4 regions of the Micromonospora sp. DT228 genome follow, and region 1 is predicted to be linked to each of the others. Evidence: riboswitches for the same ligand, from Rfam matches in the RefSeq annotation. Region 1 holds a riboswitch; each other region holds the start of a gene.
The links. A riboswitch is a leader RNA that binds a small molecule or an ion and turns the genes downstream of it on or off. The one in region 1 is predicted to bind cobalamin.
Positions count from the first base shown of each region.

Region 2: it holds a riboswitch for cobalamin, as region 1 does, so the genes downstream of both, ACLQ29_RS22635 (acyl-CoA thioesterase) here and cobN (cobaltochelatase subunit CobN) in region 1, are expected to answer to the same signal.
Region 3: it holds a riboswitch for cobalamin, as region 1 does, so the genes downstream of both, ACLQ29_RS24510 (hypothetical protein) here and cobN (cobaltochelatase subunit CobN) in region 1, are expected to answer to the same signal.
Region 4: it holds a riboswitch for cobalamin, as region 1 does, so the genes downstream of both, ACLQ29_RS16270 (ribonucleoside-diphosphate reductase subunit alpha) here and cobN (cobaltochelatase subunit CobN) in region 1, are expected to answer to the same signal.

Region 1 covers NZ_JBNCKO010000014.1:148,787-150,983, forward strand. Annotated here, with positions in the region: gene cobN (cobaltochelatase subunit CobN) at 1-1,092, opposite strand, end outside; cobalamin riboswitch at 1,405-1,581, opposite strand; gene ACLQ29_RS25390 (hypothetical protein) at 1,803-2,078, opposite strand.
Region 2 covers NZ_JBNCKO010000011.1:186,725-188,921, forward strand. Annotated here, with positions in the region: gene ACLQ29_RS22630 (copper resistance CopC family protein) at 1-551, opposite strand, end outside; cobalamin riboswitch at 681-894, shown strand; gene ACLQ29_RS22635 (acyl-CoA thioesterase) at 1,091-1,537, shown strand; gene ACLQ29_RS22640 (zinc-dependent alcohol dehydrogenase family protein) at 1,645-2,197, shown strand, end outside.
Region 3 covers NZ_JBNCKO010000013.1:164,126-166,322, reverse strand. Annotated here, with positions in the region: gene ACLQ29_RS24515 (prenyltransferase/squalene oxidase repeat-containing protein) at 1-708, opposite strand, end outside; cobalamin riboswitch at 802-919, opposite strand; cobalamin riboswitch at 987-1,108, shown strand; gene ACLQ29_RS24510 (hypothetical protein) at 1,215-2,197, shown strand, end outside.
Region 4 covers NZ_JBNCKO010000007.1:67,778-69,974, reverse strand. Annotated here, with positions in the region: cobalamin riboswitch at 364-580, shown strand; gene ACLQ29_RS16270 (ribonucleoside-diphosphate reductase subunit alpha) at 777-2,197, shown strand, end outside.

The sequences.
Region 1 (2,197 bases):
CGCGGCGAACAGCCGGACCGCCGAGACCGGGGTGTCCAGCCCGACGGCGTTACCGACCCGGGAGTGCTTGGTGGGGTACGAGCTGAGCACCACGGCGACCCGCTTGTCGGCGGCGGGCACGTACCGCAGTCGGGCGTGGCGCACGGCGATCCCGGCCACCCGGGCGGCCCGGTCGGCGTCGGCCGCGTAGACCGACAGCCCGTCGGCGTCGATCTGCTTGAACGAGAACGGCACGCTGACGATCCGGCCGTCGAACTCGGGGATGGCCACCTGCATGGCCGCGTCCAACGGGGACAGCCCGGCGTCGCTGCCGGCCCACTGCTCGCGGGTGCTGGTCAGGCAGAGCGCCTGGATGATCGGCACGTCCAGGGCGGCCAGGGCGCCGACGTCCCAGGCGTCCTCGTCGCCTCCCCCGGAGGCGTCCGCGGCGACCGCGCCACCGGCCGCGAGCACGGTGACCAGCAGCGCGTCGCAGCGGGCGAAGAGCCCGAGCGGGCCCGCGCCGGTGGTCAGGCCCCGCAGCGAGCCGCAGAAGATCGGCAGCGGGTTGCCGCCGGCTCTGTGGACGGCGTCCGCGAGGACGTCGACGAACCCGGTGTTGCCGGCGAGGGCGTGCGCCCGGTAGAAGACGATCCCCACGGTGGGCCGCCGCGGGTCGGTCGGGTGCTCGCCGTGCACGCCGTACGCCGGGGTCGGCGCGGGTGGGGCGAACCCCTCGCCGGTGAGCAGCACCGTGTCGGAGAGGAACCGGGCCAACTGCGCCAGGTTGTCCGGCCCGCCCTCGACCAGGTACGCCAGCGCCTGGGTGACAACCCCGGACGGCACGGTCGAGATGGCCATCAGCTCCGCGTCGGGCAGCGCCTCGCCGCCGAGCACCACCGTCGGCACACCCGTGGCGAGCACCGCGGCGAGACCGTCCGGCCACGCCTGCCGACCGCCGAGCAGGCGTACGACGACGAGGGCGACCCCGTCGAGCAGGGCGGGCACCTCGTCGGCGGCGACCCGCGCGGGGTTGGCGAGCCGGTAGTCGGCGCCGCTGGCGCGGGCGGCCAGCAGGTCGGTGTCGGCGGTGGAGAGCAGCAGGATGCGCACGGCAGGCTCCGGAGAGTGACGTCCTGGCCGCCACGGAGGCGGCCCGGACGAAGCGGGTGGGTACGGCGTCAGCCGGTACGACGGCCCCGGGTGGACGGCACGCCGACGCGGACGTCGGGGCCGGTCAGCGCCGAGCGCTCGACTCAGCGGTACCGGAAGCCAACGGCCTGGCGTACGCCGCGGCGGCCGGCCCGAGACGTGCCGGCGCGGCCGGCCGTGGGCGCGGCGCAGCGCCCGCGATGCGGGTCATGACGATAATCGTCGATGAATGAGACGCTGTGCGTCATCAGGTCCTCCTCGGGTGTCCACGCCCTGGGGCACATCCCGACGGCCGAAGTATCCTGGCTTCCGGATCGACGCTCTCCCCCGGCCTTCCAGCCGCAGACACACGGCCGTGACTCACGAGGGGGGATCGCTCCCCGGTGACAGTGGCGGGACCGCGTCGGAATCGCACCGACTTCCTTCACTGCCGTCAGGCCGCGAATGCTGCCACACCGCCGCGCCGCCGGTCAACGCCGACCCCGGCGTCGCCCGGCCACGCTCACCACATTGACCTGCGGAAATATCGGCGCGCGGGGTGGCCTGACGCACGAGACGGCGAGCTGACTGGCCGGTGGCGGAGGGCGCCCGCGCAAGGGGGCCGAGTGTCGGTGTGACTTCGTTGGAGCTGATGCCGTAGGCGACTCGGCACCGGCGCGCTCCGCCCTACGTCACTCGTGCTCGAAGCGGCGTGGCCGCCGGGCCAGCGACAGCCAGCCGAGAAAACGGGCGTGCATGTTGGCCAGGTCGGGGCGACCGCCGAGACTGTACAAGTCGTGAATCGCCTCGTTCAGGCAAGACGTCAGGTAGAGGGCCAGCGCCAGCGAGTGGCCGTAGAACTCGGCGACGAGATCGAGTTGGGCGCGGGGGCACGGCCACGGGGCGGCACAGTTGCGGCACAACCAGGCGGGGCGCATGGGCAGGTGTGGGCGGGACCGGGAACGCACACCACGACCCTGCGCACCGCAACCGCCGCCATCCATCACAGTGGACGATTTTTCGGCGGATAACTTTCTTCCGCCCTCCGGATGTCCTTCGGCGCGGCCATCCGACGACTGGATAGGCT
Region 2 (2,197 bases), on a different contig from region 1:
CTGTTGTGCTGCTCGGTGGCGGCCACCAGCGCCGGGTCCGGCTGTGTCGACGGCGGGCTCCATCCCTTCGGCGCCGCCGTCACCCGCCCGTCGTAGCGGAAGGTCAGGGTGCCCCGCACGGTGTCGCCGTCCGAGGCGACCGACAGATAGCTCACCGAGTACTGGCCCTTGGCGGGCAGGTGGGCGACGCTCACCACCGCGGGGAACCCCGTCGTGTACTCCCGCGGCTCGAACTGCCCGTTGACCAGGAAGTACTCCCGTACCGGCTGCTCCAGCGGTTTCGGTTCACCCTGCGACCAGCCGTTGTCGACACGGGTGCCACCCGGGGCGGTGATCGTGAAGAACGCGTTGGCGGCGGCCTTCTCGGTGAAGAAGAGCCGCACCTCCGTGAACGGCTCACGCACGGTGGCCCCGCTCGCCGGCGTGGACGTGGCGAGGGTCCCGTGCGCCGCGGCGGGTTGGGCGGACGCGAGGAGGGCGACCGCCGAGGCGAGGAGGAACGCGAGGAGGCCCGAGACCACCCGCCCGCAAGTCTGGGGGAGACGACGCATCTGGATATCCTCACCCTCGCGAGACTTTTTTCAAGAGGTGGCGATCTTCTTCCTCGAACGTCAAAAGTTGACGACGAGCACGCGGCCGCCGCGGCACGATGCCCCCGGTGGACAGATTCCCTGGCCAGCTATGCTGCCGACGGCGCTGGTTCGCCCCGTCCTGACCGGCTGGGCGTCGTAAGAGGGAACCCGGTGGAAATCCGGGGCTGCCCCGCAGCGGTGAGTGGGAACGACAGCCGTCATCAGCACTGGGCCAGCGGCCTGGGAAGCGACGGCCAGTAGGGGACCGGCACGACCGGTCGGGCCCGCGAGTCCGAAGACCTGCCGGCGCCGCGTACACAACCGTGTGCGCTGCCGTCGGCCTCGCGGGTGGGCTGAGCGGGTGACGGGCCGTGCGTGTGGTGCACGGCCAGGTCCTCGTCAGCGTGTGTCCGCGACCGGCGGCGTGGTTTCCCGAGGGACGGACTACCGCTGTGCACGACACCACCACGATCGCCGGCCGAGCGCCGTCGGCGTCGCACCTGACCCTGTCGCAGATCATGGACCAGCACCACACAAACCTGATGGGTACGGTGCACGGCGGCCGGATCCTCAACCTCATCGACTCCGTCGCCGGTGTGGTCGCCGCCCGGCACTCCGATGGGCCGGCGGTGACCGCCGCCATCGACGAGACCGCGTTCCTGCGCGCGGTGCGGGTCGGCGACGTCGTGCACGTCGACGCCCGGATCACCTGGGCCGGCCGTAGCTCGATGGAGGTGGCCGTCAAGGTGACCGCCGACCGGTGGGACCGGGCGGTGCCGCCCACCGACGTGGCCACCGCCCACCTGGTCATGGTCGCCATCGACGACGACGGCCAGCCCCGTACGGTGCCGCCGCTGCTGCCCGAGACCGACGGGGACCGGCGACGGTACCGGGAGGCGGAGATCCGCCGGGAGCACCGGCTGGCGCTGCGGCGCGCGCTGCTCGACGGCGCCGACGACGGCTGACCCGTGCTCGGTCCGCCCGTCGCGGTGCTGGCCGGTCCGAGGAACCCGCCCCGCCGTCGATCTGGTCGGATAGCGTCCACGTGAAGCCTCGATCACGGAGAGTGTGGATGGTTATGCGCGCTGCGGTGCTGCGGGAGTTCGACGTTCCGCTCCTGGTCGAGGAGATCGACAGACCCACCCCCGAGCGCGGGCAGGTGCTGGTGCGGATCGTCGCCAGCGGCGTCAACCCGCTCGACACGAAGATCCAGGCGGGAAAGGCCGCGCACGCGCGCGTCCAGCCTCCCGCGGTGCTCGGCCTGGACCTCGCCGGCGTCGTCGCGGCGGTCGGTGCGGACGTGACCGACTTCGCGCCGGGGGACGAGGTGTACGGGCTGTGCGGGGGAGTGGGCGACCTCCAGGGGTCGCTTGCCGAATACGCCGCCGTGGACGCGCGGCTCCTGGCCCGCAAGCCGAAGACCCTCTCGATGCGGGAGGCCGCCGCGTTGCCCCTGGCGGCGATCACCTCCTGGGAGGGGCTTGTCGACCGGGCCGGAGTCCGTGCCGGGCAGAAGGTGCTCGTGCACGGCGGCGCCGGCGGTGTCGGATACGTGAGCGTCCAACTCGCCCAGGCGCGCGGCGCCGAGGCGTACGCCACGGGCGGGCCGGCGAGCATGAGTCTGA
Region 3 (2,197 bases), on a different contig from region 1:
GTAGTCGACCCACCCGTAGTCGACGTGGTCGCCGTCGGTGAGTTGCTCCACCAGGTAGCTGCCGACGGCCTTGACCTGGGCTTCGGTCGGCCGCGCCGGGTCGGTCGGCCCGGCCGTCGTGGTGGGCGAGGGAGTCGGCGTCGAGGAGGGCGTCGGGCCGCTCGCGCGCACCGACGCGGGGGTGAAGTTCGGCGCCCCGGTCGTGCCGCCGATGTCGGTGCCGCCGAAGACCCATGCCTCGACCTCGCCGGGGCCCGGCCGCTGGGACATCGCACCGAGTGGACTGTAGGTCCAGTGGTCCTGCCCGGCCGGTGCGATCCAGTAGGACCAGTAGGCAGTCGCCGGCGGCGTCAACTGGCACGCCTCGTCGGCGGGCGTCGGGCGTTCGGCACCGGACTCGAAGGCGGGTGAGCCGATCCGGCAGATGAAACCGGGGCCGTCATGGGCGGTGCCGGCCGTGGTGAAACCCGCCTCGTGCAGCAGGTCCAGACCCGTGGTCGGGGTGGCGTCGCAGCCCCGCAGCAGCGGCCCGCCCCACGGCCCGAAGTCGACAGCGACGACAGCGCCCTGGGTCGGCGTGCAGGACTCCAGCGGATCGGCGATCGCACGGGTCGGCACCACGAGCGCCGCCACGCCAAGCGTCACCGCGGCGACGAACGCCAACCACGCCCGGGGAACACGCGGCGTGCGACTGACAAGTGGGGACATGGCGACTCTCTCGGGGGTAGCGGCGCAGGCGCGGACGCGGACCCCGAGGACAAGTCTCGGAAACCTGGCTCCGCGCCGTGTACCTCGACGGCGCTGCGGTGCACTATCCAGCCAGGTAATCCGACTCGTCCCGAGAAAACGGGACCTACGGCTGCGGGCCAGCGCCGGACTTTGACCGGCTTCCCCTGACTGCTGGATCGCGGCCATCGGACCACACCCGCGACCACGCCGTCAACGCGAGCCGCTGTCATCTAGCTAACAGCGCGCGGTAGGGGCTTCCTCCCATACGGTGACCGCGTCATCGCGTGGGGGAACCCGGTGGGAATCCGGGGCTGACGCGCAACGGTGAGGACGGTCCGCCGTCCCGAGCCCGACTACCCACGTGGTGACGCAGCACCTGCGGTATCCGTCCCACGCGTCCTGCGGCCGGCCCGCCCCGCCCCCGCCGGCTTCCCTGTCGGGCTCTGGGTCGAGGCAGTCGTGCCCCGTACCCCCAAGGAGACCCGATGTCCTCGCGCCTTTCCTCCGGCAGCCGCCGGAGACGTCTCGCGACAGTCCCCGCCGCCGCGCTGATCGCCACCGCCGTCGCGGTGACTGCCGGTGCCGCACCGGCCGCCGCGACCTCGACGCCCGCGCAGATCGCCACCGCCCGGACCAACGGCGTGGCCTACCTGCGGACGCTGCAGGCGGCCGACGGCAGCTACGCCAGCGGCGGGTTGTCGAACGAGTGGGCGTTCAGCGCGTTCGCCCCCGCCGGCGTCGCGGCCGTGGACGTCTACCCCTCCGGGGACACGACCAAGAACGCCCGCACCGTCTACCGCAACCAGCTCTCCGCCGCGTCCTGGCCAAGCGCCTCGCCCGTCGTCACCGACTACGAGCGCGGCGTCCTGAACGCCTACGCGGCAGGCATCGACCCCGCTCGGGTCTCCCCCGCCCGCAACCTGATCGCCGACACCATCGCCTACTGGCAGACCGGCTCGCCCGGCTACTACGGCCCGCCCGCCAACGTCAACGGCACCATCTTCGCCACCCTCGCCCTGGCCGGGGCGAAGACCCAGACCGGCGGCGCCCGTGTACCGCAGGCACTGCTCGACCTCTCGGTCACCCGGATCCGCAACAACCAGCACAACGACGGCGGCTGGACCTTCAGCCAGGCCGAGGGGAACGCGAGCGCACTCGCCACTCCCGGCGACATCGACATGACCGGCGCCGCCATGGCGGCCCTCTGCGCCGCAGGCGTGCCCAACACCGACACCGACATCGTCCAGGCGAAGAACTTCCTCAAGGGCAAGCTCGTCAACGCCTCGGGCGCCTTCACCTCGATGTTCGGCGTCAACACCGACTCCAACGCCTGGGCCGTCTCCGGGCTCAACGCCTGCGGCATCCCCAGCCAGGGCACCGACTTCACCACCACCGCCGGCAAGACCCCGATCGACTTCCTGCGCGCGCAGCAGCTGACCGGCGGCGGGTTCAAGTACCTGCCGACAAA
Region 4 (2,197 bases), on a different contig from region 1:
GTGTTCGTCGCGCTGGTAGACGCCCTGACTCTCGACGACGCGGCAGGCCGCTGAGGCGCCCCGAGACCGATGGGGACGGTGGCGCGGGAAGTGGATAATGGTCCAGAAGATTGGATGTCCACTCCGGAAAGTTGCATTGACGGCCGAGTATGGGTAGGGGTCTTTACATCTAAAGACTTAATACATCACACCTTTCCGAATGTCGACACCCGCTCGGCCTGCCGTGTGCCGCGCGGGCGTTCGCCGACCCTGAGTCGGCCGGACCCGGCCCGGCCGGCGCGGCCGGTGACGACCATCACGGGCGTCGCCGTCGACACGCCCGAGACCGACATGTGGGGTGTGACAACGGCAGCGTCCCTATATATGGTGTCGAGCGCAGCTGGTTCGACCGCTCAGCCCGAGCGGTCGAGGCAAGAGGGAACCCGGTGGAAATCCGGGACTGTCCCGCAGCGGTGAGTGGGAACGACAGCCGTCATGAGCACTGGGCCACGAATCGGCCTGGGAAGCGACGGCCAGTAGGAGACCGGCCAACCCGGTCGTGCCCACGAGTCCGAAGACCTGCCAGCGCGCCGCGTACCCACACCCGGGTGAGCGGCGGTCCGAGGCCGCGTGGGACGGCCGACGCCACCTGACCCACGCCGTGCCGGCGTGGCGTCCGCCGGTGTCTGTCTCCACGCGTTCGAGGGGCCATCAGGTCTCGAACTCGCGAGGAGTGAGTGGTGACAGTCACCGAGGTAGTCCCGGCAGTCGGCGACGCGGCCGTGCGGCGGACGCCGATGCAGGTCCGCAAGCGCGACGGCGCCACCGAATCCGTGGACGTCAACAAGATCGTCCGGGCGGTCGAGCGGTGGGCCGACGACCTGACCGACGTCGACCCGATGCGCGTCGCCACCCGCACGATCAGCGGCCTGTACGACGGCGCGACGACTGCCGAGCTGGACCGGCTCTCCATCCAGACCGCGGCCGAGATGATCGGCGAGGAACCGCAGTACTCCCGCCTCGCCGCCCGGCTGCTCTCCAGCTACGTCGGCAAGGAGGTGCGTCGGCAGGGCGTCACCTCGTTCAGCGCGGCGATCCGGGTCGGCCACGCCGAGGGCCTGATCGGCGACGACACCGCCGCGTTCGTCGCCGCGCACGCCCCGATGCTCGACGACGCTGTCGATCCGGACGGTGACCGGCGGTTCGAGTACTTCGGTCTGCGCACGGTGTACGACAGGTACCTGCTGCGCCACCCCACCAGCCGCCTGGTGCTGGAGACCCCGCAGTACTGGCTGCTGCGGGTGGCCTGCGGGCTGTCCCAGACGCCGGACGAGGCGGTCGACTTCTACCGACTCATGTCCAGCCTGGCCTATCTGCCCAGCTCACCGACGTTGTTCAACTCCGGCACCCGGCACACCCAGATGTCCTCCTGCTATCTGGTCGACTCCCCACGCGACGAGCTGGACTCGATCTACCAGCGCTACGCCCAGGTCGCCAACCTGTCCAAGTTCGCCGGCGGCATCGGCATCGCGTACTCCCGGGTCCGGTCCCGGGGCGCCCTGATCCGCGGCACCAACGGGCAGTCCAACGGGATCGTGCCGTGGCTGCGCACGCTGGACGCGAGCGTCGCCGCGGTCAACCAGGGCGGCCGGCGCAAGGGCGCGGCCTGCGTCTACCTGGAGCCGTGGCACCCGGACATCGAGGAGTTCCTGCAACTGCGGGACAACACCGGCGAGGACGCCCGGCGCACCCACAACCTGAACCTGGCCAACTGGATCCCGGACGAGTTCATGCGCCGGGTCGAGGCCGACGAGATATGGTCGCTGATCGACCCGCACGAGGTGCCCGAGCTGCCCGACCTGTGGGGGGAGCGTTTCGACGCCGCGTACCGGGAGGCCGAGGCGCAGGGTCGCTACGTGCGGCAGGTCCCGGCGCGGGAGCTGTACGGGAAGATGATGCGGACCCTGGCCCAGACCGGCAACGGGTGGATGACGTTCAAGGACGCCGCCAACCGGCTCTGCAACCAGACCGCCGAAGACGGCAACGTGGTGCACCTGTCCAACCTCTGCACCGAGATCATCGAGGTGTCCAGTGACGCCGAGACCGCCGTGTGCAACCTCGGCTCGGTGAACCTCGCCGCGCACCTGACCGACGGCGGCATCGACTGGGAGCGGCTGCGCGCGACGGTCCGTACCGCCGTCACCTTCCTCGACCGGGT